Regions from separate parts of the Neorhizobium sp. R1-B genome, predicted to be linked through region 2. Evidence: riboswitches for the same ligand, from Rfam matches in the RefSeq annotation. Region 2 holds a riboswitch; each other region holds the start of a gene.
What was found. A riboswitch is a leader RNA that binds a small molecule or an ion and turns the genes downstream of it on or off. The one in region 2 is predicted to bind cobalamin.
Positions count from the first base shown of each region.

Region 1: another riboswitch for cobalamin. It lies ahead of bluB (5,6-dimethylbenzimidazole synthase); the one in region 2 lies ahead of EDE05_RS00165 (aromatic ring-hydroxylating dioxygenase subunit alpha).
Region 3: another riboswitch for cobalamin. It lies ahead of EDE05_RS15820 (DUF1636 domain-containing protein); the one in region 2 lies ahead of EDE05_RS00165 (aromatic ring-hydroxylating dioxygenase subunit alpha).

Region 1 is NZ_SOEM01000034.1:2,494-12,945, forward strand. Features, by position in the region: gene EDE05_RS25230 (AzlD family protein) at 8-322, opposite strand; gene EDE05_RS25235 (AzlC family ABC transporter permease) at 324-1,040, opposite strand; gene pncA (bifunctional nicotinamidase/pyrazinamidase) at 1,153-1,779, opposite strand; gene EDE05_RS25245 (NAD+ synthase) at 2,008-3,681, shown strand; gene EDE05_RS25250 (TolB family protein) at 3,692-4,522, shown strand; cobalamin riboswitch at 4,549-4,734, shown strand; gene bluB (5,6-dimethylbenzimidazole synthase) at 4,809-5,495, shown strand; gene EDE05_RS25260 (hypothetical protein) at 5,496-6,164, opposite strand; gene EDE05_RS25265 (NADP-dependent malic enzyme) at 6,284-8,611, opposite strand; gene EDE05_RS25270 (UDP-2,3-diacylglucosamine diphosphatase) at 8,828-9,643, shown strand; gene EDE05_RS25275 (MFS transporter) at 9,748-10,452, shown strand, end outside.
Region 2 is NZ_SOEM01000001.1:35,625-46,076, reverse strand. Features, by position in the region: gene EDE05_RS00180 (FAD-binding oxidoreductase) at 1-1,417, opposite strand, end outside; gene EDE05_RS00175 (L-threonylcarbamoyladenylate synthase) at 1,433-2,410, opposite strand; gene EDE05_RS00170 (DUF6656 family protein) at 2,445-3,041, opposite strand; cobalamin riboswitch at 3,210-3,425, shown strand; gene EDE05_RS00165 (aromatic ring-hydroxylating dioxygenase subunit alpha) at 3,522-4,766, shown strand; gene EDE05_RS00160 (BA14K family protein) at 4,884-5,306, shown strand; gene EDE05_RS00155 (BA14K family protein) at 5,502-6,008, shown strand; gene EDE05_RS00150 (transporter) at 6,032-7,024, opposite strand; gene EDE05_RS00145 (acyl-CoA dehydrogenase) at 7,234-9,015, shown strand; gene EDE05_RS00140 (crotonase/enoyl-CoA hydratase family protein) at 9,028-9,786, shown strand; gene EDE05_RS00135 (hypothetical protein) at 9,865-10,164, shown strand; gene EDE05_RS00130 (methyl-accepting chemotaxis protein) at 10,247-10,452, shown strand, end outside.
Region 3 is NZ_SOEM01000010.1:157,760-168,211, forward strand. Features, by position in the region: gene cobN (cobaltochelatase subunit CobN) at 1-2,411, opposite strand, end outside; gene cobW (cobalamin biosynthesis protein CobW) at 2,427-3,464, opposite strand; gene EDE05_RS15820 (DUF1636 domain-containing protein) at 3,461-3,862, opposite strand; cobalamin riboswitch at 3,969-4,171, opposite strand; cobalamin riboswitch at 4,230-4,423, shown strand; gene EDE05_RS15825 (CbtB-domain containing protein) at 4,460-4,636, shown strand; gene EDE05_RS15830 (CbtA family protein) at 4,650-5,405, shown strand; gene cobO (cob(I)yrinic acid a,c-diamide adenosyltransferase) at 5,402-6,016, shown strand; gene EDE05_RS15840 (cobyric acid synthase) at 6,021-7,478, shown strand; gene cbiB (adenosylcobinamide-phosphate synthase CbiB) at 7,462-8,427, opposite strand; gene cobD (threonine-phosphate decarboxylase CobD) at 8,426-9,448, shown strand; gene EDE05_RS15855 (P1 family peptidase) at 9,441-10,439, opposite strand; gene EDE05_RS15860 (aldehyde dehydrogenase family protein) at 10,444-10,452, opposite strand, start outside.

The sequences.
Region 1 (10,452 bases), on a different contig from region 2:
GGAACGATCAGAAGCCGAATAGGTGGCGGCTTGCCATTGCCGCCGCCCAGCCGGCGGCGAGCATGATCAGACCCGGATAACGCAAGCTGACGAGAAGCGCCACCGACATGGCGATCTTCACATCCCATCCGCCATTGAAGAAGGCGGGTGCGACCAGTGTGGTCAGGACAGCTGCTGGCACGGCATTCAGCGCCTGTTCCATCCGGGGAGGGATGGTCTTCATCCGCGTGATCAGGACATAACCGCCGACACGCGTGAGAAAGGTCGCAACTGCCGCGGCGAAGATCAGCAGGAGCATTTCCGGGTTGAGAACCTCGCTCATGTCAGGCCTCCGCCTTCTCTGCCATAGGCTCCGGTTCGCTCGCCGGCAGCGGCAGCAATGCCGCCACCGCTACCCCGACCGCCGCGCCAATGCTGACATGCCATGGGGAGCCGACAAAGTGATAGGCGGCAATGGATCCGAGCGTGCTGGCAAGCACGACAGGATAGAAACCGGAGCGCCTGCGAAAACCGAGCACCAATCCCATGAAATACGTCGGCAGCAGGACGTCGATCGCCAATGTCCGCGGGTCGCCCATCATGCTTCCGAACCAGGCTCCGACGGTGCTGAAGAACAGCCAGGGAAAGTAGATCGAAAGCCCGAAACCGAGATACCATTCAAAGCTGACACCCCGGCCGTCCTCACCGCGCTTCACCGACTCGGCAAATTGTGGGTCCGTCAGCAGGAAAAAGGCGAAGAATTTCTGGACCGGTGAGAAGTGGGTGATGAAGCGCGTCAGCGCTGCCGAATAAAGGATATGCCTGAAGTTAACCGCGAAGACCGAAAGCACGATCAGCCAAGGGGCGCCATGGTGGCCGAAGAGTTCGATGCCGACCAACTGGCTTGCCCCCGCGTAGACGGTGGCGCTCATGATGGCCGCATCGAGCACCGACAAGCCATTGTCGACAGCCACGGCACCGAACAGGATCGCAAAGGGCGCGGAGGAAATCGCAATGATAGCTCCGCCCTTCAGGCCATCGATGATGTCTTCGCGCTTCATGAAAAAGTCCTTTGGGACGCTTTAGGGCCGTGCCGAATTCAACGCAATTGAATATGGCTGATGGGACGATCGATTTCGCTGAACTGTCATTGGCTGCAGCCGTTCCCGCCGATCAATCAGCTAGCACGTCCTTGCTCGAGATGATGTCGACGCCGTTGGCTTTCATCTCGGCTATCGCAGCCACGACTCCTTCCGGATCGATCCCGCGGCTGGCGTCTTCTATGAACCGCACCTTTACATCCGGCAGCATCTCGACCGCATCGAGCACCGAATATCTGACGCAATAGTCGGTGGCGAGGCCGCAGATATCGAGTTCCGTCACCTGCTGCGCCTTCAGATATCCCGCGAGGCCCGTCAATGCCGCCTGATCGTTGTCGCGGAAGGCGGAATAGCTGTCGACAGCGGGGTTTTCGCCCTTCTGCTGAATATAGTCCACGGCTGCGATGTTGAGGTCCGGATGGAATTCGGCGTCGGGTGTTTCCTGCACGCAGTGATCGGGCCACATCACCTGCAGCTTGCCGGAAAGCTTTCCCATCTCGAAAGGCTTTTTACCTGGATGCTGTGAAGCGAAGCTCCCGTGATTTTTCGGGTGCCAGTCCTGAGACGCGACAATAACGTCGTATCCACCGTCCTCGATCAGCCGATTGGCGATTGGCACCACGTCGTCTCCGTGCGGCACGGGCAGGTTGCCACCAGGGCAGAAGCCGTTCTGGATGTCGATCAGCAGCAGGGCCTTCATTGCGACTTCCTCCGAATCTTGCTTCCAACAAAATGCCCATCACGGCGCCAACGATCAAGCCGGCCAATGCAAAGCGCCTTTCTAGGCAGATCCAAAGGTACCCTTTGGGTTCTGCCTCTGGAATGCCTGCAGCGATTACTCTGGTGTCCGCTCATCCGCTTGAAACATCGCAAAAAATTCCCCCGAGCGATGTTGCCGGCGTCATCGGCGGGCGCTAAATCGTGAGGCATGACACAGGATATCAGCCAGACACTCCGTATCGCCGTCGCTCAGCTCAACCCAACTGTCGGCGATATAGCCGGCAACCTGGCCCTTGCGCGGGAAGCGCGCAGGGACGCCGCCGGCGAAGAGGCAGACCTTGTTCTCTTCACAGAGCTCTTTATCTCCGGATACCCGCCAGAAGATCTCGTCCTCAAACCGGCTTTCCTGGCTGCCTGCCAGAGGGCTGTCGAACAGCTGGCGGCCGATACTGCCGATGGTGGTCCCGGCGTCGTCATCGGCTTTCCGCGACAGGGGGAGGCGGGCCGGCACAACTCGGTTGCCTTGCTGGACGGTGGCAAGATCGTTGCGATACGGGACAAGGTCGATCTGCCGAACTATGGCGAGTTCGATGAGAAACGCGTTTTCACGGAAGGATCGATCTCGGGGCCTTACAACTTCCGGGGCGTCAGGATCGGCATTCCGATATGCGAGGAGATCTGGAACGACATGGGCGTCTGCGAGACGCTGGCGGAAAGCGGAGCGGATATCCTGCTCGTGCCGAACGGTTCCCCTTACTATCGGGGCAAAGTGGATGTCCGCCATCAGGTCGCCCTGCGTCAGGTGATCGAAAGCGGTCTGCCGCTGCTGTTCGCCAACCAGGTCGGGGGACAGGACGAGCTTGTCTTCGACGGCGCAAGTTTTGCTTTCAACGCCGACAAGACACTCGCCTTCCAGATGAGCCAGTTTGAACCGGCAATCACCGTGACCGAATGGAAGAAGGCCAACGACAGCTGGCGTTGTACGCGCGGCCCGATGGCGCGTATTCCCGAAAAGGAGGAAGCGGATTACCGCGCGTGCCTGCTGGGCTTCCGCGACTATGTCAACAAGAACGGCTTCAAATCGGTGGTTCTCGGGCTTTCAGGCGGTATCGACTCGGCGCTCTGCGCGGCCATTGCCGTGGATGCCCTGGGAGAGGAACGGGTGCGCACGGTGATGCTGCCCTATCGCTACACGTCAGAAGAGTCGCTCAAGGATGCGGCCGATTGTGCCAAGGCTCTTGGCTGCCGCTACGACATCGTGGCGATTGCCGAGCCGGTCGACGGATTTTCATCGGCATTGTCGGAATTATTCGAGGGAACGGACGAGGGCATCACGGAGGAGAATCTGCAGAGCCGTGCGCGCGGGACGATCCTGATGGCGATCTCCAACAAGTTCGGTTCCATGGTGGTGACGACCGGCAACAAATCGGAAATGTCGGTGGGTTATGCGACGCTTTATGGCGACATGAACGGCGGCTTCAATCCGATCAAGGATCTTTACAAGATGCAGGTCTACGGGTTGTCCGCATGGCGCAACGAGCATCTGCCGCCTGGCGCGTTGGGATCCGGCGGCGAGGTCATCCCGAAGAACATCCTTGCCAAGGCGCCGTCTGCGGAATTGCGTCCCAACCAGACCGACCAGGATTCGCTGCCGCCCTATCCGGTACTCGACGATATCCTCGAATGCCTGGTCGAGCTGGAAATGGGAACGGAAGAGATTGTAGCCCGGGGTCACGATCTGGCGACCGTCCACCGAATTGAGCACCTGCTTTATCTTGCCGAATACAAGCGGAGGCAATCCGCACCCGGTGTAAAGATCACCAAAAAGAACTTCGGTCGAGATCGGCGCTATCCGATCACCAACCGATTCCGGGACCGGTGAGGGCATGGCGCTGCGGAGTTCTGTCGAGATCTACAATATTCGCACCCGGCAATACCGGGTTGTCTGGCAGACTGAAGCTCTGTTCGAAGCGCCGAACTGGTCGCCGCGTGGTGACTATCTGATGCTCAACAGCGACGGGCTGATCTACCGGCTGTCACCGCTGGGTGACAGCGCTCCCGTTCCAGTCGATACCGGCTTTGCGCGTGAGTGCAACAACGATCATGGCATTTCGCCGGACGGCTCGCTGATCGCCATTTCCGACAAGGTAGAATTCGGCAAGTCGGCAATCTATGTGCTACCGGCGGAGGGTGGTGATCCCCGGCTGGTGACGGAGAAACTGCCCTCCTACTGGCATGGCTGGTCACCGGATGGTGGAAAATTCGCCTATTGCGGTATCCGCGACGATCTCTTCGATATCTATACGATCGATAGGGAAGGCGGCGAAGAGACACGATTGACTTTCGGAGAGGGGCGGAACGACGGGCCCGACTATTCTCCCGACGGCGAATGGATCTATTTCAACTCCAGCCGTACCGGCATCATGCAGATCTGGCGCGTACCTGCGTCGGGAGGCGCAGCGGAACGTATCACCGACAGCAATTACGGCGACTGGTTTCCTCATCCGTCACCAAAAGGAGACAAGATCGTTTTCATCTCCTACGACGCGACGGTATTCGATCATCCGCGCGACCAAAACGTCCGCGTGCGGCTGATGGACATGGATGGCGGTCATGTGGAGACCTTGTTCGAGTTGTTTGGCGGGCAAGGCACAATGAATTCGCCCAACTGGTCGCCGGATGGAAACGAGTTCGCCTATGTGCGCTACTTCCCTGTCGCATGAGGGGCTTGAATGCGTGAGGCCGCTCATGCATAACCGCGACGTCAGGTGCCTGCCGCTGGCAGGAGAATCGGGAATCCGGTGCGAGACCGGAACGTGCCCAACGCTGTGAGGCGGACGCTTGCCGCAAAGTAGATGCCACTGGGATTTCCGGGAAGGCTGCGGCGAGCGGATGAAGCCAAGTCAGAAGACCGGCCTGTCGAGATAGACCGACCCGCGTGGACGGCGGCAAGGTTTTTTTGGTGCCCTGCTTTATTACGCGGGGTGTCAGCATTGTTGGGGATTAACGATGCGACCTGATCTTTTTGCCGATGCCTTGATGCCTGCAGAAGAATTCCCGGAACGTGACCGTGCTGCGGTCTACCGGGCCATAGAGACGCGCCGTGACGTGCGCGATCAGTTTTTACCCGAGCCGCTTCCGGACGATCTCGTTGGGCGGCTGCTTGGGGCGGCGCATGCTGCGCCGTCGGTCGGTTTCATGCAGCCGTGGAATTTTATCCTGGTGCGTGACCCGAAGGTCCGTGAAGCCGCCTGGCAGGCCTTCTCGCGGGCCAATGAGGAAGCGGCGGAGATGTTTCCGCAAGAACGACGCGAGGTCTACCAAAACCTGAAGCTGGAGGGCATCCGCAAGGCGCCGCTCAGCATTTGCGTCACCTGCGATCCCGAGCGGGCAGGCCCCGTTGTCATCGGTCGCACTCATGATCCGCGCATGGACGTATTCTCGTCCGTCTGCGCGGTGCAAAACCTTTGGCTGGCGGCACGGGCCGAAGGTGTCGGAGTGGGCTGGGTCAGCATTTTCCACGAGGCGGACCTGCGGACACTGCTTGGTATCCCCGAGGGAATTCAAATCGTTGCCTGGCTTTGCGTCGGCTACGTCGACCGCCTTTATCGAGAACCGGAGCTGGCGGTAAAGGGCTGGCGCCAGCGGCTCTTGCTCGAGGACCTGGTATTCAACGACAAATGGGGCCGAGCTTGATCACTGCTGGGGTTGTGGGCCGGTAGACTTCGGATTGGCAAGATCAATGCTTGTATCCGGCAGAAACTGGGGGCCCACTATGCGAACCTTCTTGTTCGGATCGTAGGTGCGCTCCAACGGCGGAGGCGGCGGCAGGTTTGCCGCTTTCGTTTCCTTCGGATCTTTTGTCCGCAGGTCGGTCACTCCTGAATAGGGCTCCGGTTTCGGCAATTCGATCCCCTGAACCTTCAGCCGCTCTTTCCGCTCCTCTTCGACATCGGAAGGGAGGCAGCCGTTCGATCGGATCGACGCAAGAATGGCATTGCGTTCATCCGACGAGCGCCAGAGCTGGCGTGCATTCTCCCGATCCGCCGTCAACGCGTCGCGCTCACGCTCCATCGCGCCAAGCGCATCGCGCATCTCGTCGCAGGCGCCGCCATTAGCGCTGCCACCGAAGACGACGATGCTGCCGCCGCAGCCGCTGCGGCGCATCTCGATTCGATGCCGACGAATGTCGCCGTTGATCTCGCTGAGATGTTGCGAATAGCGCCGCATCTCGGCGGTGTTGCCGATGATTTGCGGAGCATTGTTGAGTTGCCGGTAAAGCGCCGCGCAGGTGCCTATATCCCGCGCGGAAGCCATGTCGGGTGCAAGCAGAATTGGGGCGATCAGCAGGTTGCGAATGCGCATCAGTCGATGTCCGGCGATCTCTAGAATCGGTAACCGCATCATGAGGCAGGCCAGTTGACAATATCATAAGCACGCTCTCGCAATCTGCGGAGCCAGTACGGATTATGCGGTTCACAGGCCTAGGACTGCAGAGCGAAATCCGGTTGTGAGGCCTCCACAACAGCCAGCGCTGCCATGTTTACCACGCCGCGCGACGTTACCGAGGGCGAGAGGATATGTGCAGGCAGCGCCGTACCCAACAAAATCGGTCCGACATGAAGTGCATCGGTGAGATTTCGAACGATCCCCAACGAGATATTGGCCGCGTCCAGGTTCGGGAAGATCAGAAGATTGGCCTCTCCGGTCAGCGAGCTGTCTGGCATGGCGCGCTTGCGCAGGTCTTCCGAAAGCGCGGAGCCGCCCTGCATCTCACCGTCGACTTCCAGTTGAGGAGTCCGTTTGCGTACAAGGCTGAGGGCGGCGCGCATCTTTTGTGCGCTTTCGGAATCCCGAGAACCGAAATTCGAATGGCAGATCAGCGCCGCTTTGGGGACGATGCCGAACCGCTGGACTTCCTGGGAGGCGAGAATGGTGATTTCGGCGATTTCCTGTGCGGAAGGATTGTAGTTCACGAATGTATCCGTGAAGAAAATCGCGCCCCGTTGAGAGATCAAGAGGCTCAGGCCCGAGAAGGCGCAGACGCCCTCCCTTTTTCCGATAATCTGCTCGACGTCGCGCAGATGCCGATCATAACCGCCTTCCACGCCGCAAATCAGCGCGTCAGCCTCGCCGCGCTTGACGGCAAGCGCCCCGATTACTGTGTTGTTGGTGCGCACGATGGTGCGCGCAGTCTCCGGGTTGATGCCCCTGCGCCCTACCAGAGCGAAATAATCATCGACATATTCGCGGTATCGAGGATCGTCTTCCGGATTGACGACTGCGAAATCGACCTCAGGCCGAATACGAATGCCAAAGCGCTGAAGGCGCGCCTCGATGACCGACGGGCGGCCGATGAGGATGGGCGTGGCGGTCTTTTCCTCCAACAATACCTGCGCGGCGCGAAGCACGCGTTCATCTTCGCCCTCCGCAAAGATTACGCGCTTTTTCTCGGCGGTCTTGGCGGCGGCGAAAATCGGCTTCATGACAAAGCCAGAGCGCCAGACGAAGCGGTTGAGCTGATCGAGATAGGCGTCGAAGTCCTGGATCGGGCGGGAGGCTACGCCGGTTTCCGCTGCGGCTTTTGCGACGGCCGGTGCGATGCGCAGGATAAGCCGGGGATCGAAGGGTGAGGGGATGAGGTAGTCGGCGCCGAAGACGGGCGTTTCGCCGGAATAGGCGCGAGCGGCAACGTCGGAAACCTCCTCGCGGGCAAGTGCCGCGATCGCCTTGACCGCCGCCATCTTCATTTCCTCATTGATCGTCCGGGCGCCGCAATCCAGCGCGCCGCGGAAGATATAGGGGAAGCAAAGGACGTTGTTCACCTGATTCGGAAAATCCGAACGACCGGTGCAGATCATGGCATCCGGACGGGCGGAGCGGGCGAGTTCCGGCATGATTTCCGGTGTCGGGTTGGCGAGCGCCATGATGAGCGGCTTCGGCGCCATGCGCGCAAGCAGTTCTGGTTTGAGCACTCCGGCTGCAGACAATCCGAGGAAGACGTCGGCATCGTGGATGCTGTCGGCCAAAACACGCTTATCGGATTTCTGGGCGTAGATTTCCTTCCACTCGTCCATGAGCGTGTTGCGGCCGTCGTAGACCAGGCCTTCGATGTCATGAACCCAGATATTTTCCTTCTTCGCTCCGAGCGAAACGAGAAGATGCAGACAGGCAAGCGCCGCCGCACCGGCGCCGGACGTGACGATCTTCACGTCGCCGATATTCTTGCCGGCGAGTTCCAGCCCGTTCAGGATCGCGGCTGCCACGATGATCGCTGTGCCATGCTGATCGTCGTGAAACACCGGGATGTTCATCTTTTCGCGCAGCCGGCGCTCGACCTCGAAACATTCGGGAGACTTGATGTCTTCCAGGTTGATCCCGCCGAAGGTCGGCTCCAGCGCCGAGATGGTAGAAACCATCGTCTCGATACCGCGGGCTTCGATTTCGATGTCAAAGACATCGATGCCGGCGAATTTCTTGAAGAGGACGGCTTTGCCCTCCATGACCGGCTTCGATGCCAGCGGGCCGATATCGCCGAGGCCGAGCACGGCCGTGCCGTTGGAAATCACCGCGACAAGATTGGAGCGGGCTGTAAAATCGGCAGCCGCATCGGGATTGTCGCGGATCGCAAGGCAGGGAGCGGCGACACCCGGCGAATAGGCAAGTGCCAGGTCGCGCTGGTTTCCGAGCGGTTTGGTCGCCTGGATTTCGAGCTTGCCGGGGCGGGGATAGCGGTGGAAGAACAGCGCCTGCTCGTCGAGATCGCCCGTGGCCGGCACGGCCGGCGATTTCGGTTTATCCTGCGCGTTCATGGTTCCTCCTGGCTTGTTTTTTCTGCATGGGCTGATGGTAAGGAGAGACCCTCCTTACATCAATCGGCCGGGTGCGACAGCAGCTAATTTGCGGTGATAGCGGAAATGGAGCGATATCGGAGCGCCGCTGATCGGGGTTTTCCCGGAGCCTGTCATCATCCTGAAACACGAGTCTGGTTTTGAAAAACAAAGAAGCGGCGACGAAAGGACGACTTCGTGACCGGGCAAGTGGAAACAAGGCATTTCAGAACGCTCTTTATTTCGGACGTGCATCTCGGCTCCAAGGCCGCCCGAACTGACTTCCTGCTGGACTTCCTGCGTTATCATGAAGCCGATACCATTTTTCTCGTGGGTGACATCATCGACGGCTGGCGGCTGAAACGGAACTGGTATTGGCCGCAGGGGTGTAACGACGTTGTTCAGAAACTTCTGCGCAAGGCGCGCAAGGGAACACGCATAGTCTATATTCCCGGCAATCACGACGAATTCCTGCGGTCGTTTCCCGGCACGCATTTCGGCGGAATAGAGGTGGCCGAGCGAGCAATTCACGAGATGGCTGACGGCAGGAAATACCTCATCTTGCATGGCGACGAGTTCGATGTCGTCGTTCGCAACGCGCGCCTGCTCGCCTATCTCGGCGACTGGGCCTACGACGCGGCCATCGTCATCAACCTCGGCCTGGCTGCTATCCGCAGACGCCTCGGCATGCCTTACTGGTCTTTCTCCGCCTGGGCAAAGCTGCAGGTCAAACATGCTGTCAACTTCATTGGCGAGTTTCAGCGCGTCGTGGCCGAAGAGGCGCGCCGCCATAACGTGGAAGGCGTGATCTGCGGCCATATTCACCATGCAGTGATGGAGGACATCGACGGCATCCATTATGTCAATACCGGCGACTGGGTGGAAAGCTGCACGGCAATTGTCGAACATCAGGATGGCAGGCTCGAAATGATTTCCTGGCAGCGGGATACCGCTGCCGCCGAGATCAAGGCACTGGCGGCGCCGCAGGTCGTCGAGGACATGCGGGCTGCCTGAACTGCGATACGTGTCAGCTCTGCCTAGGGCCATTTCTTGCCATAGGCATAGGCAGGGCTCTGTGTTAGGTAAGCGGCAAGTTTCAGCAACCTACCCGTGAAATCGTGATTCCTACACAGACGGCGCCCGCCGCGCCCCGGTTCTTCCAATTGCGCTGCGCACTCGCCTATGGCGCACCACTGGGAGTGAACGGCGTCATTTTGCCTTATCTGCCGGTTTGGCTCGACGGACTTGCCTTTTCCGAATTCGAAATCGGGATTGTGCTGGCCGCGCAACTTCTCTTGCGGGTGTTCGCCGCGCCGGTGGCCGGCGTTTTTGCCGACCGGCTGGGGGAGCGGACGCTGATGCTTGTTTGGTCCGGCGCGTTGTCGTTGTCGACGGCGCTGGCCATGTTTTTTACGGACACCTTTTGGCCTGTGCTGTTGATCGTCAGCCTCCAGGCGGCTTTCTTTGCGCCTTATGCGCCGATCGTCGAATCCGTCGCAGTCACAGGTGTCCGGCGTTGGGGATTCCAGTACGGCGCCATGCGCGTCTGGGGCTCAGTCGGCTTCATGGCTGTCGCGCTTATCGTCGGAGAGCTTCAGGGTTACTGGGGTTTTCAGACGATCCCGCCCGCAGTGGCGGTCGGATTTGTGCTAACAGTCTTGGTTGCGTTTGCCGTTCCGAGGCTCGGTCAAGCCGTGATTCGACCCGCCAATGCCGGTTTTAATCCCAGCTCGATCCGTCGTGTCGACTTGCATGTGTTGATGATCGGAGCGTCGATTGCTCAGGCTAGCCATGGAATGTTCTATACCTTCGGCACGATCCAC
Region 2 (10,452 bases):
TCATGATGCCGGCCGGGTCGAAAGCTCTCTTGATCCGCCGCATCAGATCGAGTTCGATCGGGGAACGGATGTGAGCGAGCTCGTCCCTCTTCAACTGGCCGATACCGTGTTCGGCCGAAATCGATCCGCCCGCTGCCAGTACAATGCCGTGGACGATCTCGTTGATCTCGCGCCAGCGGCCGATGAAGGCAGCCTTGTCGGCACCCATGTTGGCACTGATCGGCTGCGAGATGTTGTAGTGGATATTGCCGTCGCCCAGATGGCCGAAGGCGCAGATGCGTGCGCCCGGAATAGCTGCCAGTACAGCCTTGCCCGCTTCTTCCATGAAGGCTGGAATTCTGGAAACGGGTACGGAAACGTCATGTTTGATAGAACCGCCCTCCGGCTTCTGTGCATCCGAGAGGCTTTCGCGCATATGCCAGAGCGCCTTCTGCTGGGCGACCGACGAGGCGATGACCGCATCACGGATGAGACCTGCCTCAAAACCCTGTTCCAGCAGCGATTGCACCATCGACTGCGCGGTTTCTGCCGAATCTGAGGTGGAGATGTCGATCAGCGCATACCACGGATGCGGTTCGGAGAGCGGATCGCGAACGCCTTCGATATGGCGGGTGGTGAACTCGACGCCGATGCGGGGCATCAGCTCGAAACCGGTCAATGCCGTGCCGCAGAGGTTGGAGGCCCGTTCGAAGAGCTTCAGCGCATCCTGCGGCGAATTGATGCCTGCAAGCGCGACCTGATGCCCGACCGGCTGAGGGAAAAGCTTCAACACGGCCCCGGTGATGATGCCGAGCGTGCCTTCAGCACCGATGAAGAGATCGCGCAGGTCATAGCCGGTATTGTCTTTCTTGAGACGCCTGAGGCCGTCCCATATTTCGCCGGTCGGCAGCACGACTTCGAGGCCGAGGCAGAGCTGGCGCATATTGCCATAGGCAAGCACCGCGGTGCCGCCGGCATTGGTGGAGAGATTGCCGCCGATGCGGCAGGATCCTTCCGAACCGAGAGACAGCGGGAACAAGCGGCCCACGGCTTCGGCGGCCCTTTGAACGTCGGCGAGGATCGCACCGCCATCCGCGACGAGGACGTTGGCAACCGGATCGACGTCCCGGATGCGGTTCATGCGCTCCAGCGAGACGATCAGATCGCTGCCGCCGCTGCGCGGCGTCTGGCCACCGACAAGCCCTGTATTGCCGGTCTGCGGCACGACCGGCGTGCCCGTCTCGCTCGCAAGCTTGAGGATTGCCGAAACCTCCTGCGTCGTCCCCGGCTTCAACAGCATCGGCGACGAACCGACATAGAGCCCCCGGCCTTCCACGAGATGCGGAGCGAGGTCCTTCTGGTCCCGCAGGACGTGGTTGTCGCCGACGATGGCCGCGAACCGGTCGAGAAGCTCTGGCTTTGGCCCGGAAATATCCATCGGCGTCTCCTCCTCCTAGTCCCGCGGTGCCGCTGCGCGGGCCAGCCGGTCGTTGATCGCTTCGCCAAGCCCGTGATCGGGTATCGGGGTGACAGCAATGCGTATCGCACCGGTTGCGTCGGCGCGCTTCAGATAGTCGAACAGATTTGCCGCCGCCTGCGCAAGATCGCCGGAGGGGCTAAGATCAAAGACTTCCTTTGCAAGCTCGATGCCTTTTATCGGGGCGGAACCCAGCCGGATCAAGGCTTCTCCGCTTTCCACATGCTCGGCATTCAGCCGCACTGCGGCTCCCGGAGCGTAGTGGGAGGCGAGCATGCCAGGCGCCTCGATGATCGCTGACGGGCCATCCGGCCGCATCACGGCAAGGCCGGTTGCCTTCTCGATCTCTTCGGCTGCAACTCCGCCGGGCCTCAAGAGGCGGATCATGCCGTCCTCGACCCGCACGATGGTCGACTCCACCCCGACGGGAGCTGCCCCGCCGTCGATGATCAGCTGCAACTTGTCGCCCAGATCTTCGGCCACGTGCTTCGCGCTGGTCGGGCTGACCTTCCCGGATGTATTGGCGCTGGGGGCTGCAAGCGGTTTTCCAAAGGCGCTGATGAGGTCGGCAGCAAAGCCTTTAGGAAGGCGGATGCCCACTGTGTCGAGCCCCGCCGTCGCCAGCGAATGAATGCCGCTCTGCGGCTTCAGTGGCAGGATCAAGGTCAGCGGCCCCGGCCAGAATGCAGCTGCGAGCTTTCGCGAGATGGGATCGAAAACGGCGTAGCGCTCCGCCATGGCGACATCGGCCATATGGCAGATAAGCGGGTTGAAGCGAGGCCGGCCCTTGGTTTCATAGATGCGCGCGATGGCGGCGGGATTGGTGGCATCCGCTGCGAGCCCATAGACCGTCTCTGTCGGGATCGCTACGGGAAAGCCGTCCGCCAGCACCGCGCAGGCGCGCGCTATGGCGTTCTCGTGGTCCGCGGTGATGTCGATGATCTCTGCCGTCATGTCCGCTCGTCAATAGCGCGGACAGCGACCTGCTTCAAAGCTTTTTGATGATCTCGCGAAGCGCATCGTTCGACGCGCCGAGCAGAAGCACGTTCTTGATGGCCTCCATCGGGTCGCTGGTCTGGAAAAGCAGCCCATTCTTGCGGATCGTCCGGCTGACCTGAAATGGTTGGCCTGGCTCACCTTCGATCGCGACGGCGAAATACATGCGCGAATAGGAGGTGTGGATGCGCTCGAAGAATCTCTCCTCTTCCCCGATTTCGGAAAAGAAGTTCGCGATATAGAAAGACCAGCTGACAGGCACGCGGCGTGCCAGAAGGGTCCGCGCGGCCGTCACGTGGCAATAACCGAGATGCGGGCTTCCTTCGAGCGTTCGATGGAAAACGATCTTTGGAAACTGAATGGAACGGTGAAAGGCGTTGATGCGCTCGTGGCTTTTTTCGCCGGCGGCTTCAAGCCGCTTGCCGGTTCGCTCGGCGACTTCCTCATGGCTGATATAGCGGCGTTCCTGCGGCAGCCAGATGGGTTTGTGGCGGACGATCCGTCCGGTTCTCAGAAATTCAGAATGAGCAGCGGATTTCGTTGCCGCCGGCACGGGAGGGCTTGGCGGGGGAGCTTCGAAATAGCGGATTTTTTCTTTGGCCTGCACTGGCTCCGCTCCGGTTGATGCCGGTATTTTAGAATTTAGCCGTTAATGACAGGTTTCCCTTATGCGAGGCTGGAAGGGCTTTTGGCGTCGTCGTCAATGCGGTTGTCGATGTCGCAATGTCGCCTATGCGACAGCCGGGGCGGATGCTTATATCCGCATCAAGCTCAAGGTGCCGCCTGGCTAGGGAGGGCGGAGAATTGGGAAGCCGGTCAAAGCCCGGCGCTGCCCCCGCAACGGTGGTGGAGTTTAAAGGTTTGGCTAGAGCCACTGGGAAAGAGCCGCAAGGGCCGCCCGGGAAGGCGCCGGACCAGCCCCGAAAGGGGCAACTCCTGAGCCCGGAAACCAGCCTTGGGGAAAAAAACGTTACCGATCGCGGCGGGCGTTCGGGGCAGGAAACTGGCAGGCCTGAGCCGGCCCGTTTTTCCATGTCCTTCCGCATGCCCGCAAGACAAGGAAGGCAAGATGGACATTCGCAACCAGGCGCTGCGACAGCTCAAGAACCGCCGCGAAGGCTTCAGTCTCGAACAGGCGTTTTATACTGATCCCAACTATTACAAGCTCGATCTCGAGATGATCTGGTATCGCGACTGGCTATTTGTTGGCCATGATTGCGAGCTGCCGAAGAACGGCAGCTATTTCACCCTTCAGATCGGCGATTATCCGGTTGTCGTGGTGCGCGGCCGCGATGGCCAGATTCGCGCCCTTCACAATACCTGCCGCCATCGCGGCAGCCGCGTCTGTACCAAGGAAAGCGGTTCGGCGGTACGGCTGGTCTGTCCCTATCATCAATGGACTTACGAACTCGACGGCTCGTTGTTGATCGGGCGCCATATGGGCAAGGAATTCGACAAAAGCCAGTTCGGAATGAAGAAGGTGCATTGCGAAAGCGTCGCCGGCTACATCTTTATCTGCCTGGCTCAGGAAGCGCCGGATTTCGCACCGGTCCGCGCCGCGATCGAGCCCTATATGGCGCCGCACCGCCTGTCGGAAGCTAAGGTTGCGCATCAGTCGACGATTATCGAGAAGGGCAATTGGAAGCTCGTCTGGGAAAACAACCGGGAATGTTATCATTGTGCCGGAAATCATCCGGAGCTCTGCCGCACCTTTCCGGAGGCGCCGACGGTCACGGGCGTTGCCGGCGCGATCGATGATCCTGTTATCATCGAGCACTGGCAGCGGTGCGAGGCGGCCAATCTGCCGAGCGAGTTCCGGATCTCACCCGACGGGCAGTTCCGTGTCGCCCGCATGCCGCTGATCGAGGGAGCGGAGAGCTACACCATGTCCGGCAGGAATGCCGTGCAGCGGAGGCTTTCCGACGACGTGAAAATCGACGGCATCGGCACCATGCTGCTCTTCCATTACCCGACCACCTGGAATCATATGCTGGGCGACCACGCGATTTCCTTCCGCGTCACGCCGCTCGGGCCGGAGGAGACCGCTGTTACCACCAAATGGCTGGTCCATAAGGACGCGGTCGAGGGCGTCGATTACAATCTCGAAGAGCTGACGCATGTCTGGAACATGACCAACGACCAGGACCGCCAGATCGTCGAGGAAAACGCCTTTGGCATTCGCTCTCCGGCCTACGAGCCGGGACCGTATTCGGCCGAGCACGAGGGCGGCGTCATGCAGTTCGTCGAATGGTATTCGAACTTCATGGTCAACCGTCTGCAGGGGGATCAGGCAAAACTTTCGATCGTCGCCTAGCTCAACGAGCGGCCGATCTCCTGTTCGTGATCGGCCGCATCGCATCCTTGCCGGGGATCCTAGGAACAAAGTCCTCGATCTGGCGTTGCTTTGCTCACCAACGACAGAGGAAACACCATGATGAGGTACCGTCTTCGCTTGACTGCATTGGCCGTTGCCCTTGCTTCCACGTTGACCAGCTTTGCCCCTGCCCAGGCACTCCAGATGCCTTCGGCACCCGCCTTTTCGGCGCATTCCGCCGTCACGGATGTCCAGTATCGCGACCGCCGCGACTGGCGCCGTGATCGTTACGGCTGGTACAGGGGACATCGCGGCTATCGTGAACGCCGGCCCGGATATCGTTACTACAACGGCTTCTGGTTCCCGCTTGCCGCCTTTGGCGCGGGCGCGATCATCGGTGGTGCTATAACGGCCGATCGGGGCGGTTATAACAGCCGTCATTATGCCTGGTGCGAAAGCCGTTATCGCACCTACCGTGCATCGGACAACACTTACGTTGCCAGTGCCGGTGTGCGTCGGATCTGCCGCTCACCTTACTGACCCGGTAGCATCAAGTTATCGGTCGCGACCTGGTCTCGGGCATGACGCCCGAGACCAGGTTTTTCATGCCTGAAACGTTAATCGCCTATTCAGGATCAATTTCCTAAAGGAGTGTCGAATATCCGGTCTGTCCGATATGGAAATCATCGGCTGCGGCTAAGAATTCGATGCACCGACTAAGGAATGGGGCTCAATATGACGTTCAAGAAGATGGCGCTTGCGGGAATCTCCGCCGTGGTACTCATAGTGTCGCTGACGCCGGCCCATGCCATGCCCCTTCCGGCCGGGCCGACGGTGGCAAATTCTGCCGTCACCGAGGTCCAATACTGGGAGCGCGATCGGTGGGAACGTCGCGAGTGGCGCCGTGATGCCTATCGGGATGGATATCGCGACGGCTATTACAACGGCCACCGTGGCTACCGGGAACGCCGACACGGCCATCGTTATTATAACGGTTACTGGTTCCCCTTGGCCGCTTTTGGCGCAGGCGCCATCATCGGCGGGGCGATTGCCGCTCAGCCGCGTTATGTAGAACCCGCGCCGCGATATGTCGAACCTGGTCCGGCCTATGTCGAGCGCGGCGACATCAATCCTCGCCATTACGAATGGTGCGCCGACCGCTACCGGTCCTATGACAGTTATTCCAACACGTTCCAGCCGAACTACGGCCCCCGCCGGACCTGCTTGTCGCCCTACTACTGATAGGCAGCTTTCTCTGCGGGCGATCAGAGAATGCCTGCCCGTCTCAACAGCCACCAGGCGGCGAAAACTGAGACGCCCATCAAGCTGAATGCGTAGACCGTACCGTCGCTTCCTTCTGCAAAAGGAAGCGACGAGGTGTTCATTCCGAAGAAGCCGGTGACCAGCGATGGCGGCAACAGGAATGCCGTCATCAGTGACAGGATGTAGAGGTGCCTGTTCGTTTCCGACGACAGCTTCGAGTCGATTTCCTCATGCAGCAGCCGCGCACGCTCCTGCAGGGCATAAACGTCGTGATCCACGGCCTCGAGCCGCGAGATGAGCCGTGAGGCCGCATCGTCGAAACCCGGCGGCATCTCGTCGTCATCGACAGCCGCTGCTCGTCGCATCAGCGTCAGCACGGTCCTCAGATGGCGATGCAGCCTAACGACCGTCCGCCGCACCGGTGCCAGTCTGCGGCGCTCGTCGCGTGGCGCATTGTCGTAGACGAAGTCCTCGATCAGGTTCAGCTCTTCCGTCAGCTCCATCACCAGGCTGATCATCGTCCGTTGGAACTCGGCGAGGAGCGTCTCGAACACGTCGATAGGCTTCTGGTAACGCGACGCGTTCTTCTCGATCGCCGCCCGCACCCGGTCCACCGATCGCAGCGGTTGGAGACGCGTGGTGATGATCACTTTGCCGGACGCGAAGAAATGCAGCCAGCCGATGTCGCGCGTCTCGCTGTCGAACTCGCGCTGGAAATCGACGAGGGTTCCGTAGACGACCTGTTCGTCGAGAGTGACGGCCGCATGCGTGTCATGGGTCGTGAGTGCGGCGACCGCGGGCGGCGGGAGGTCGGGAAAACTTTCCAGGAAGGCAGCGACCCGCGAGTCGGCGAGGTTCAGGTGGAGCCAAAGGAAACCATCGGTTACTTCAAGATCGCTGCGGCCCGCATCAAGCGGCAGTCGGGTGCATGGCGCACCAGGCCGGAAATGGTAAGCCCAGACGAGACCGGGTACGACGGGCGCTATAAGAGACATCGGCGTGGCATCCGGAAGCATGAAAATCACTCCATAGGTTCCTTTTGTAACGCCAGTTCAACAAAACTTTCTGAAGCGCCTTCGCACAAGCAGGAACCTAGCAGCAATTGACAATCACATTTACGTTTACGTAAAAAGCAAACAGGCATGCGGCCGTGTTGGAATCGGGTAGCATCAGGCAGGCGGAGCTGCCGTGGGAGGAGAGCATCATGTATAAGGCACCGGTCGAAGAGATCGCTTTCACATTGAATCACGTAGCAGGCCTAGCGGAGGCGGTGGAGATGAGCAGATTTGGCGATCTCAGCGCCGATCTCGTCGAAGCCATCCTCGAAGAAGCAGGCCGTTTTGCTGGCAACGAAATGGCGCCGCTGGGAGAGATCGGCGACAGGCAGGGCGCGCGGTTGACCGACGGGAAAATTAAAACGCCGGACGGGTGGCCGGAACTCTACCGCCACTGGCGGGAAGGGGGCTGGAACGGGCTGACGGCGCCGGAAGCCTTCGGCGGTCAGAACCTGCCGCATATGCTGAACGTGGCGGCGCTCGAAATGTGGAATTCCGCTTCCATGGCTTTCGCGCTTGCCCCGACGCTGACCATGGGCGCGATCGAGGCGCTCGTCACGCACGGCAGCGACGCGTTGAAGGAAAAATATCTCGCAAAGATGGTGTCCGGCGAATGGACCGGCTCGATGAACCTGACCGAACCGCATGCGGGCTCGGACCTCGGCGTCCTGAAAACGCGCGCCGAGCGTCGCGACGACGGCACCTACCGCATTTTCGGCCAGAAGATCTTCATCACCTGGGGTGAGCATGATGTGGCCGACAACATCATTCATCTGGTCCTGGCGCGGCTTCCCGACGCACCGGCGGGCACGCGCGGCATCTCGCTTTTCCTCGTCCCGAAATTCCTGGTGAACGAGGACGGTTCACTTGGATCCCGAAACGACGTCTTCTGCCACTCGATCGAACACAAGCTCGGCATCCACGGCTCGCCGACCTGCACGATGATCTACGGTGATGGCAAGTTCGGTGACGAAAAGGGAGCCATCGGCTGGATCGTCGGTGAGGAGAACAAGGGGCTCGCCTGCATGTTCACGATGATGAACAATGCCCGCCTAGCGGTCGGCATGCAGGGTGTTGCCATCGCCGAAGCCGCAACCCAGAAGGCGCTCTCCTATGCCCATGAGCGTACCCAGGGCAAGGCTCCCGGCTGGTCCGGTTCCGGCATGAGCCCGATCATTGAACATCCCGACATCGCCCGGACGCTGATCACCATGAAGGCGCTGACGCAAGGCGCGCGCGCCATCTGCTATGCCTGCGCCCATGCGACCGATATGTCGCACCACACCGAGGGTGATGAGGCCCGCCATTGGGCCGAGCGGGCAGCACTTCTGACGCCGATTGCCAAGTCCTTTGCGACCGACATCGGGGTCGAAGTCGCTTCGCTCGGCATCCAGGTACATGGCGGCATGGGCTTCATTGAGGAAACCGGAGCTGCCCGCTACCTGCGCGATTCTCGTATCGCTCCGATCTACGAAGGCACCAACGGCATCCAGGCGATCGATCTGGTGACACGCAAGCTGCCGCTCTCTTCGGGTCAACAGGTGCAAGGCTTCATCGGCGAATTGAAGCAGATCGCCGAGAGGATCTCGGCTTCGAACGACACGGCTTTCGGTGAGACCGGCGACCGGCTGCGTGCCGCGATTGCGGCTCTTGAAACCACGACCCATTGGCTGCTGGAGACGCAGGCTGCCGGAAATGCGGCTGACGCTCTGGCTGGCGCGACCCCCTATCAGCGCCTTTTCGGCCTGACTTTGACCAGCTGCTATCTCGCCAAGGGCGCGCTTGCCAATACCGGGGACGGCGGAGTTGAAAAGCGCGTCGCGCTATGCCGCTTCACGGCGGAGAACCTCCTCGCCGAAACATCGGCCTTGAAGGACCGCGTCGTTTCCGGCGCTGCAAGTCTCCAAGCTGCCCGCGCAATCCTCGCCTGAAGGAGCTTTTCCGTGAGCGACAACCATATCCTCGTCGAGCGTCCGGAAGCCCAGCCGGGCGTCATGGTCGTCCGGTTTAACCGGCCGGAAAAGAAGAACGCCATTACTTCGGCCATGTATAACCGCATGACAGCAGCGCTGAACGAGGCAAACGAGGACGAAGCGGTGAGAGCCGTTGCATTCCTCGGCACGGAGGGGTGCTTTTCTGCCGGCAACGACATGGGCGACTTCCTTGGCTATGCCATGTCCGGTTCGACGGAACCGCCTGCTGCCGCCGTCTTCATCAAGGCGCTTGCGGTTGCGGAAAAGCCTTTGGTGTCCGGCGTGGACGGGTTGGCGATCGGCATCGGTACCACGCTCAACCTTCACTGCGACATGACGGTCGCCTCCTCCCGCAGCCTGTTCAAGACGCCTTTCGTCGATCTGGCATTGGTCCCGGAAGCAGCTTCCAGCCTGCTCGCTCCGAAAGTGATCGGCCATCAGCGCGCTTTCGCCATGCTGGTGGCAGGAGAGGGCTTTTCGGCCCAGGCAGCGCTCGACGCCGGACTGATCTGGAAGATTGTCGAGCACGATGCAGTGGAAACGGAAACGCTGTCACTCGCCGCAAGCCTCGCAAAAAAACCGCCGCAGGCCTTGAAGATCGCCCGCGATCTGGTGCGCGGGCCGCGGGAGGCCATTCTTGCGCGCATGGACGAGGAACTGGTGCATTTCTCAGCACAGTTGAAGAGTGCCGAGGCGCGCGCCGCCTTCCAAGCCTTCATGCGGCGTTAACGCTGACAATCAAGAGAACGGGCGTCCCGACTTCTTTTGGGGCGCGGCCGGGAATAGATTGTGCCGCAAGGAGGACTCATGCGCACTATCTTGCTTGGTCTGATGATCCTGTCGGCTGCCTGTTCAACGACCTCTGCCGGGACGTCGCCGCTTGCAGGCTCTCAGACGCCATGGAGCTTCGCCCAGTATCAGGGTGACACCCATACCCGGACTGATGACCGGCCTCAACGGCCTCAGCGCTACGTCTGCGTGGTCCCGCCGCCACAGAGCGATGATCGCGACCGGCCCTATGTTTGCCGCGTCGACGCCGGACGGGTGGGTGGACGCTGCCGCTGCCCGAATGTTGTCGGCAATGGGCGTCTAGATCTCGACTATTGAGCAAGTGTCGGTTTTCTAAATTCAATTAAATCTTAATAAGCCATCCCTAACTCTTGCTGTAGTACAAGAATCGGGGACGTGCATGCGTAAGAGAACGAATCTGATGACCCGCATCCTCATTGCGGCATCGGTTGTTGTAATGGTCGCGTTGGCAGCTTTTTCGGCGCATATCTATTGGGTTCAGCAGACTGCGACGACAAGGGCGGTCCATGACAACATGAGCTCTTCGGGCCGGCAGGCAGCGGAAAGTCTTGCAAACTGGATGAATGGCCGCATCGTGCTGACAAG
Region 3 (10,452 bases), on a different contig from region 2:
GGCGGCAAAACTTCGATGCCGGTTACGCGGCCGGTCGCTGTGTCCTGCACCGGCTTTGCGCCCATCAGGGCGAGCACCTGTGCCACTTCCTCGCCGCCGCTTCTGAGCGATGCGCTGCCCCAGAGATCGAAGACGAGGCTTTTCGGCCAATCGCCATGATCCTGAAGATAGCGTCTCAGGATTTCTTCGGCGGCGCGTTTGCCAAGCTCGAAGGCGGTCGGTGTGGGTAGCGTGCGGGGATCGCTGGCGAAAAGGTTGCGCCCGGTCGGCATCACATCAAGGCGGCCGCGCGCCGGGGCGCCGGATGGGCCGGGGCGGATGTGTGTTCCGTCCAGCGCATCGAGCAAGGCCTGGCGTTCGGCCGCGGCGCTCCGTATCCGCAACAGATCGTCATCGCCAGGTGCGACCTGCCCGAACACGTGCTGTCCATCCTTGATCGCAAAATCCTTGAGATCGCAAAGAAAAGCATCGATCCGGGTAAGGGCAGTGTCGGGATCGTCGTCGCGGGAAACGCCAGCCTCCGAAGCCAATCCCGTCTCGCGGGCGGTCTCGACGATCAGCTTTGCCAGCCGGTCGCGACGCCGCCGGTCCAAACCGTCCGCCTGCGCATATTCGTCGACGAGCAGTTCGAGCTTCTTCTGCTCGTCGGAAAGCCCGGCGCCGGTCAGCACCGGGGGCAGATGACCGACGGTGACCGCGGAAATCCGCCGTTTGGCCACTGCCGCCTCGCCAGGATTGGAAACGATGAAAGGATAGATGATCGGCAGGCTGCCGGTCACAAGTTCGGGAAAACAATCTTTCGACAATGCCACCGTTTTGCCGGGCAGCCATTCAAGTGTGCCATGCGCGCCGACATGGACGACCGCGTGAGCGCCGATCTCGTCCCGCATCCACTGGCCGAAGGCGATCAACGCGTGGCGAGGCGGAAGCTCGGGGTCGTGATAATCGGCGCGGCGATCTTTATTGCGCCCGCGGTCCGGCGCGAGTGCCACGGTGATGTTGCCGAAATGCGCGGCGCGGAAGCGGTAGGCCCCGTCTTCCACATCCTCATCCGTTTCAGGCAAACCCCAGGCGGCTTCGGAGGCGGTTGGCGAGCGGTAGGCGGTAAGCCGATAGGCGCCGGATTTCCCGACCAGCCGGTTCAGCAGGTCCCGTGCCGTCTCCGGAATGCTCGAGACATAGTAGCCGGCTAGGGAGAGCTGGTGCAGCATCGACAGCACGCTTTGCGGCACGTCGAGGCCGACGGCATACCCCGTTCGCCCCGGCGCGCTCGGGTAGTCCGGCAGCAGGATGACGATCTTGCGTTCCGTCCGGGCCGTCATTTTCAGGCGCAGAAAGGCGGAAATGCGATCGGCCACCTGTTCGACCCGATCCGGTTCCGGCTGGTTCACAAGATTTGCGGAATTGTCGCCGGCCTTGAAGGAGATTGCCCCGGCGAGGATGCGGCCGTCCAGTTCAGGCAAGACGACATGCATCGCGAGGTCCGCCGGGTTCAGGCCGCGCCGGCCTTCCGCCCAGCCCTCCCGCCGGGTCGTGGCGATCACGACCTGGAAGACTGGAACGCCGGCACGGTCAAACAGCGTCTCGCCCTGCTCGTCGGCGCTGCTGGCGAAGGCTGTGGTTGCGATGATCGCGGCCGGCTCTTGTTCCGCTATTGCCTGTTCCACAAAAGCCACCGCATCTGCATCCTTCAAACCGCTGACGAAGATCGGAACCGGCGCGAAACCGCGTGCAGCCAGCGCTTCGAACAGTGCATCGATCGGTGCCGCATCGTTGGCGAGCAGCATGGAGCGGTAGAACAGGATCGGCAGGCGCGGCGAGCCCGTCGCGGCGCTCGTCAACAATTCAGTCGCCTCGACGATGCCTTGCCCCGGTTTGTAAAATCCAGCCTTCGGCACGGGTGCCGCTTGCGTCAGCGCCTCGGTGTCGCCGGTTGCAAGCGCAGCCAACCGTCGCGCCAGAAGCCGCATGTTCTCCCGCCCACCCTCGCGAAAACAGGCGAGGATGCCGGCAAGCGTCTCTTCTGAAACCGTCGAGGCAGCGGCCAATCGGTCGTCGCGGATGCTGCATTCGCCCGGCAGCAACGCCAGCGCGATCTTATCGCGTCGCGCAAGCCGGGAAAGCTCTTCCACCCCATAGGCCCAACGGTCATAGCCGCCGAGGATGCGCACGAGAATGAGACGGGCATGCGCCGCCGTCCTCTCTATCCATAGATCGACGGACATCGGGTGCCGAAGATCGGAAAGATTGGCCAGCCGCAAGCTCGGCTGATCTGGGTGCCAAGCCGCAGCAATACCGTTCAGGTCGCTCCCGGAAAAGGACAGCACCACCACATCGGCCGGCGACTGGTTAAGGTCGACCGGTTCGATCAGGTCGTCGAGCGACGACGATGTGGTGGCGAGGATATGCATCCTTTTCTTCAGCCTCTATGCGGCCAGCATTCTTTCGATCGCTTCGCGGTCGATTCCCTTTTCACCGATCACCACGAGGCGGCTCTGTCGCGTTTCGCCGGGTGCCCAAGCGCGATCGAAATAGTGGTTCACGCGCGATCCTACCGCCTGGACCTGCAGGCGCATCGGCTTATCCGCGACTTCCACGAAGCCTTTTATGCGCAGAACGTTTTCCGCTTCCGCCGTCGCGGAGATGCGCGCCGCAAGTCCGTCGGCATCGGAAATGGCCGGCAGATCGACGACGAAACTGTCGAAATCATCGTGGTCGTGATCAAGCTCGTCGTCGTGATGGGTCTTGCGGTTTTCAATGTCGTCCTCCACGGCAAGGCCGAGGCCGATCAGCACGGCCGGGTCGATCGCGCCATTAGCCGCGGTTACGATCTTTACGGCCCGCGGCAGATGCGCAGAGACGCGGTCCCTTGCTGCGGCAAGCCCGACCGAGTCCAAAAGGTCCGTCTTGGTCAGCACGATCATGTCGGCGCAGGCCACCTGGTCTTCGAAGACCTCCTCGACCGGATCGTCGTGGTCGATCGAGCCATCCGCCTGGCGCTGAGCCTCGAGCGCTTCGTGATCGTCGGCCACCCGGCCTTCGGCGAGTGCGAGGCCGTCCACCACTGCAATCACCCCATCCACGGTCACCCGAGCTTTGACGTCCGGCCACTGGAAGGCCTGGACGAGGGGCTTCGGCAGAGCGAGGCCGGAGGTTTCGATGAGGATATGATCGACGCGCGGCTCGCGGGAAAGAATCTGGTCGATCGCCGGCACGAAGTCGTCTGCCACCGTGCAGCAGATGCAGCCGTTGGCAAGCTCGATGATATTGTCTTCCGGGCAGGTCTCAATACCGCAGCCCTTCAGCACCTCTCCGTCGATGCCGACATCGCCGAATTCGTTGACGATGATCGCCAGCCGCTTGCCATCCAGCTTTTCGATCAGGTTACGGATCAACGTGGTCTTGCCGGCGCCGAGGAATCCGGTAACGACGGTGCACGGAATGCGGTCGAAATTGACGCTCATGAAGGCATGTCCTCGTGATGATGAAAGGGTGGGATGCGGGCCGTCATGCCCTTGCCGCGCAGGCAGGCGGGACGGCCACGAAGGGGAAGGAAGCCACGCTCGTCTTCTGCGAGCATCATTGCGCCGGCGACGATATCGTCGACGTTCTCCAACGTCAGATGACCGAAGACATAGGACCAGCCGGACCGATGGTTGAAGGCGGCACTCGGGCTTTTTTCGCAATTGGCAAGGCAGGTCACCGGCTTGACTGCCAGCGGCTTGCCGGCGCTAGCTTCCTTCAGCGCAGCGATCATTTTCAGGCCCGGCCGGATATCCGGATCTGCTTCGTCACGGCAGTTCGTGCAGACGAAGATTGTCACGCCGATGTCGTCGGGATCGTCTTTTCGCTCGTCACTCATCATTCAGCCGCGTTACCGCCGGGTTCAAACAATCGGGGTGCGGAGCAGAAAAGCAAAGCTCGTCTGCCATGAATGACACGGCTTCCTCCGGAGCACCCCGCCCGGCGAAGCTTACAAATCCAACGGCAGGTCTCCTGGCTCGCGGGTCGCCGCCATTTGCCTGCCTTCCCGGATTATCCAGTGGCTCGGTGGCAATGGCTCGCCGCCTACAGTTGCGGGGGCAGCCGCGGCATTGAGCATAAAGCTCGCACCGCATTCTCTCTTAGCCCCTCCCGTTGCCAGAAAAGGACCGTTCCTTTCAACTACGCCCGGTCGCGACACCATGTCAATGCGTCGCAAAGGCGATTGCGAGGCTGGCGAATTCGTCTATAGTGGCCAAGCCTATGGTGCCCGAAAGGGTTTGAGGGAATGCGGTGTGACGGATTGTCGTCAAACCCGCGGCTGCCCCCGCAACTGTAAGCGGAAAGTCTTCGTCCATGAAGCCACTGGAAAATCCGGGAAGGCGGGCGTTAGGCGTTCGATCCGCGAGCCAGGAGACCTGCCGAGGCTGAAGACGAAATGGAACGGCCCTCGGGTGGAGGGCGAAAGGACGATACGATGGTTACGAATTCCGCTTCGATGGCAACGAGCGTTTCTGCTTCGAAGATTATTCCGCTTAGCATGACGGCCCTGCTTGGCTTGTTCATCGTCGGTTTCGTCGGCTTCTCCCACATGGAAGTCGTTCACAATGCCGCCCACGATTCGCGCCATTCCTTCGCTTTCCCCTGTCACTGAGGGAAAACTTTCCATGTCATTGTTTCGTAACATCGTCTTCACGGCGGTGATCGCCGGGCTATTGTCCGGATTGCTGCTCACGATCATGCAGAGCCTTTCCACCGTGCCGCTGATCCTGCAGGCCGAGGTATTTGAAAATGCCGGCGGTGGGGCAGGCCATAGCCACGATGTTCCGGCAGCGGGAGCAGCTAGTCCTGCCGACCACCACCATGACGAAGCGGCCTGGGCTCCAGCCGATGGCCTCGAACGCTTCATTTATACCGCCGCTGCCAATGCATTGTCGGCAATTGGTTTCGGGCTCGTTCTGGTCGCGGCTTCAGAGGCTCTTGGCGGCTTCAGGGGTTGGCGCGGCGGCCTGATGTTCGGCATTGCCGGCTTCCTCGCCGTCAGTCTCGCACCCGGTCTCGGCCTGCCGCCGGAATTGCCGGGCATGCCCGCTGCGGAACTTGGGCCTCGACAAATCTGGTGGATATCCACCGCCGTCTGCACTGCGGCTGCGCTTGGTCTCCTGGCTTACACGCGCTCGGCGATTTTTGCTGCCCTGGCGATCGGTCTGCTGATTGCTCCCCACCTGATCGGCGCGCCGCTGCCGCCGTCTCACGAGACGGTCGTGCCGGTCGAATTACACGCTCGCTTCGTCAACGCGGTTTATGCCACGAATCTGGTGTTCTGGGCCCTGCTTGGGGCAGCTTGCGGCATGCTTCGCGAGCGTTTTCACGCAGGCGAGGAGGCTTCTGCCGCATCTGCGGCAAAGCTCGCTTCACGGTGAAACAGGTCGACGAAAGCATAGCCGAGCGCCATCGCGCCAAGATGGCGAACCGCAAGGCGGTTCAGGACAAGGAAGTCGCGGAGAAGACCCTGGAAAAGGGCCTTCTCATCGTTCACACCGGCCCGGGTAAAGGCAAGTCCACCGCCGCTTTCGGGCTGGCGCTGCGCATGCTCGGCAACAACCGCCGAGTCGGCGTGGTGCAGTTCATCAAGGGCGCTTGGTCGACGGGCGAGCAGCCGGCGCTGGCGGTCTTCGGTGATCGCGTTGTCTGGCACACGATGGGCGAAGGCTTTACCTGGGAGACGCAGGACCTGAAACGCGATATCGCCGCCGCCGAAAAGGCTTGGGAAAAGGCGCTCGAGCTCATGGCTGACGAGACGATCGGCTTGATTATCCTGGACGAACTCAATATCGCGCTGCGCTATGATTACCTCGATCTCGACAAGGTCATTACGGAGCTGCAGTCGCGACGGCCGGACCTGCATGTCGTCGTCACCGGCCGAAATGCCAAACCAGCATTGATCGAGGTAGCCGACATGGTGACCGAGATGACGCTGGTGAAGCATCATTTCAAGGCGGGCGTAAAGGCTCAGGCCGGCATCGAGTTCTAGGCGCATGGTTGCTCGATCACTGATGTTTCAGGGAACGGGTTCGGACGTCGGCAAGTCGTTGGTCGTGGCGGGCCTTGCCCGCGCCTTCACGCTCCGAGGTCTGAAGGTTCTGCCGTTCAAACCGCAGAACATGTCGAACAATGCGGCGGTAACGGCCGACGGTGGTGAAATCGGCCGGGCGCAGGCATTGCAGGCCCGTGCCGCCAAGGCGCCGCTCAGCGTCCACATGAATCCTGTCTTGCTGAAGCCGCAGAGCGAAGTTGGCGCGCAAGTGGTGGTGCAAGGCAGGGTCGAGGGCAATGCCAAGGCGGCCGAATACCAGGATCTGAAGCCGAAGCTGATGCCGCGCGTGCTGGAAAGTTTCGAGCGTCTCCGAAATCAGGCGGATCTCGTGCTGGTCGAGGGCGCCGGCAGCGCCTCGGAAATCAATCTGCGCCAGAACGATATTGCCAATATGGGCTTTGCCCGGGCAGCCGACGTGCCGGTGGTGCTGATCGGCGATATCGACCGCGGCGGCGTGATCGCCAGCTTGGCCGGTACGAAGCTTGTGCTCGAACCTGAAGATGCGGCGATGATCCGCGGCTTTATCGTCAATCGCTTTCGGGGCGATCCAACGCTGTTTGCCGACGGCATGCGGATGATTGCGGAACTGACACACTGGAGGTCGATTGGCCTTCTGCCGCACTTTGCCGATGCAGTCCGCCTGCCGGCGGAGGACGCGCTCGGTCTCGCCGGCTCCTATACCCGGAAGGCGGGGGCGAAGATCCGCATCGCCGTGCCGATCCTGCCTCACATATCGAACTTCGACGATCTCGATCCGCTGGACGCCGAACCGGATGTGGAAATCGTCCGCGTCCGGCCCGGCGAGGTCATTCCGGTGGATTGCGATCTCGTGCTGCTGGTCGGCTCCAAGGCAACGATATCCGATCTGGAGGCGCTAAAGGCGGCTGGTTTCGATATCGATATCGCCGCGCATGTGAGACGCGGCGGACGTGTGCTGGGTCTCTGCGGTGGTTATCAGATGTTAGGCAGCCGGATTTCTGATCCCGAGGGTATAGAAGGTCCACCGGGGGCGGTTGATGGACTTGGTTTGCTCGATATCGAAACAGTGCTGACCGGCGACAAGCGGCTGGAAGCAGTTTCCGGCAGCAGTTTCGACGGAGTATCATTAGTCGGCTATGAAATGCACGTGGGCCGGACGACCGGGCCGGATTGTGCGCAGCCGTTTTCGGTCGTCGGCGGCAAGGCCGACGGGGCGCTGTCTCGCGACGGACGAATCTGCGGCACCTATCTGCATGGCCTGTTTGCCGATGACCGGCAGCGCTCTGCCTGGCTTGAGCGGCTGGGTGGCGGGGCGTCCGGGCTGAACTACGAAGCAGGTGTGGACGAAGTGCTCGACCGCCTTGCTGCCCATATGGAAAAGCATCTCGATCTTGACGGATTGCTCAGACTTGCCAGATGATCCACGCCAGGACGCCGAAAAGGCTGATCAGCAAACCGTCCGCGACCCGGGCCAGTTTCAACGCGCGAACGATGTCCTCATGGGTAAGTTCCGTACGTCCGCCGGCGCCCATGAAACACGCCTCGATCATCTGGCCGCCATAACTCCGCGGCCCTGCGAGCGCTATCCCAAGCGCGCCGGCCATCGCCGCCTCAGGCCAGCCGGCATTCGGGGACCGGTGATGCCGGGCGTCCCGAAAGATAGCCTTCATCGCGTCTTTCGGCGAAGCATTGGGGATGAAGAATGCGGCAACGACGAAAAGCAGCGCACTCAGGCGCGAAGCGGGCAGGTTGATCACGTCGTCGAAGCGCGCCGCGGCCCAGCCGAACGCCTCGTGCCGCGGCGATCGGTGACCGATCATGCTGTCGGCGGTATTGGCGGCCTTGTAGGCCGCGCCACCGGCCAATCCACCGAGGCCCAGCCAGAATGCCGGCGCCACGACGCCGTCGGAAAAATTCTCCGCCAGGCTTTCGATTGCCGCGCGGCAGACGGCGGCTTCGTCGAGTTTCTCCGGATCTCGCCCGACGATCATGGAAACAGCCTTTCGTCCGGCGTTCAGTCCGCCGTACCTGATAGCGTCAGCGACGGCCGCGACATGCTGTTCGAGACTCTTCTGGGCGGGCAGGCTTGCGGCAACAACGGCAAGCAGGATCGACCCGAAGGGCAGGAAGAGAAGCCCATATTCGAGCGCCAATGCCACGACGATCACCGTGCCGAGCAGTACCAACAGGGTAAGAATGCCATTGCGCCTGCGCCTGGCAAAGTCATCTTCTTCCCGGTTCCAATTGGTGTCGAGCCGGGATATCAGCCCGCCTATCCAGGTAACCGGATGGCCGATGCGGCGAAACAGCCAGTCCGGATAACCAAAGATCCGCTCGATGATCAGGGCAAAAAATGCGAGAAAGAACATGCCGGTGATAAGGCCTGAGGTTGGCGATCCGATACAGCACGGCGGCAATCTTGCTCAGGCGCGAGCGTCGTTTCCCGATGCGCCCGAACCGTGGATCGATCTTTCCACCGGTATCAATCCGCATTCCTATCCGCATTCTCCCATTCCGGGCAATGCCTTGGCGCGACTGCCGGAGCCGTATTTGGCTGAACGGCTGAAGATACTGGCAGCGCGGGCATACGGAGCACCTTCTGCGATGCATGTTGCCGCTGGGCCGGGAACCCAGATCCTTCTGCCTGTCATTGCCGGCCTTGCTGCGGACTGGGGCGGAGGCAAGGCGGTGGTCCTCTCTCCTACCTATGCGGAACATGCTCGCGCCGCGCGGCTTGCAGGCCTTGAGGTGACCGAGACGGAGGATATGGAACGGCTGGCGGATGGCCGTCTGGCGATCATCGTCAATCCGAACAATCCCACCGGCCGGATTGTCCAGCGCGGCGATCTTTTGACTCTTGCGGCCGTGATGCGTGCCAAGCGCGGCCTTCTTGTCGTCGACGAGGCCTTCATGGATGTCTCTGAAGCGGAGAGCGTGGCGGGCGCAGTCGATGCAGGAGGCTTGGTCGTCCTGCGTTCCTTCGGCAAATTCTATGGCATGGCGGGGCTTCGGTTAGGCTTTGCCATCTCGCATCCCGAGACCGTCGTGAAAGTCGAGAGCCGCCTCGGCCCCTGGGCGGTCTCCGGTCCGGCGCTGCACATTGCCGGCGAAGCGCTTGCCGATGCCGACTGGCAGAAGGCGATGCGGGAAAAGCTGAAGGCGGATGCGGCGCGGCTCGATGCCGTGCTCGCAGAAGCGGGCATTTCCGTCGCGGGGGGTACCTCGCTCTTCCGCTTCATCCGCGACACGCGGGCGCAGGCGATCTTCCAGCATCTCGGCGAGCGCGGGATCATCATCCGACGGTTTGCGGAGCGCCCGGGGGATCTCAGAATCGGCCTGCCCGCTGCGGAAGATTGGCCACGCGTGGAGCAAGCGCTGCGAACTATCTAACCAGGGAGCCGAAGCTGTCGCGCCAGGCGGGCTGCGCATCCGGCACCGGTAACGCGGTTGCTTCGTAGACTCCGCGCGCCACTGCGCGCGCCGTTACCAGCGTCCCAAGATGGCATATCTCCAGAAAGTCTCCTGGGTCATTCAGGGACCTGGCGCCGGTCGCTGCAGAAAAGATCGTATCGCCATCGCCCGGCAGATGGGTCGGCAGGACGGCCCGGGCAAGCCCGTCATGCGCCATGATCGAGAGGCGGTGAGCCTCCGCCTTGCTCAGCCCCGCGTCGGTCACCACAACACCGATTGTCGTCGCAATCCTGTTACGACCCTTCATGCGCAGCCGATTGTCGAAGTTCTGCGGCAAGCCGAGCCCGCCGTATTCGCCATTCTCCTCGAAGGGAGCGGCCCAGAAATGCGGACCGTCGCCTACCGTCGCGGAACCCATAGCGTTGACCGCCATCAGTGCCGCAACGGTATGGCCGGCTGAAGTTCTGGCACTCGATGATCCGATTCCGCCCTTGAAGGTAGCGGTGGTGGCGCCGGTTCCTGCGCCCACCGTGCCAAGGGCGAAGGAACCCTTTGCCGCCGCCTCGAAAGCCTCGTACCCCATCTCTCGATAGGGCGAGTGAAGTCCCCAGTCCTTGTTGCCGCCGTTCAGGAGGTCCATCAGAATCGCCTGCGGCACGATCGGCACCCGGACCGGGCCGACGTCGAAACCACGACCTATCTTGCGGAGGCCCGCCTGGACGCCCCCTGCGGCATCGAGCCCGAAGGCCGAACCGCCGGAGAGCACAAAGGCATCGATCGCCTGCACCGTCATGGATGGATCGAGCAGCGCAGTATCCCGCCCGCCCGGCGCGCCGCCGAGCACCGAGCCGGAAGCGACTGCCGGTTCGTCGAAAACGATTACCGTCACGCCCGAACCCAGCACATGATCCGTAGCGTGGCCCACAGCCACGCCCTCGATGTCGGTGAGCAGGTTCAGCGGCTGAGACATCCGATCAGATGAC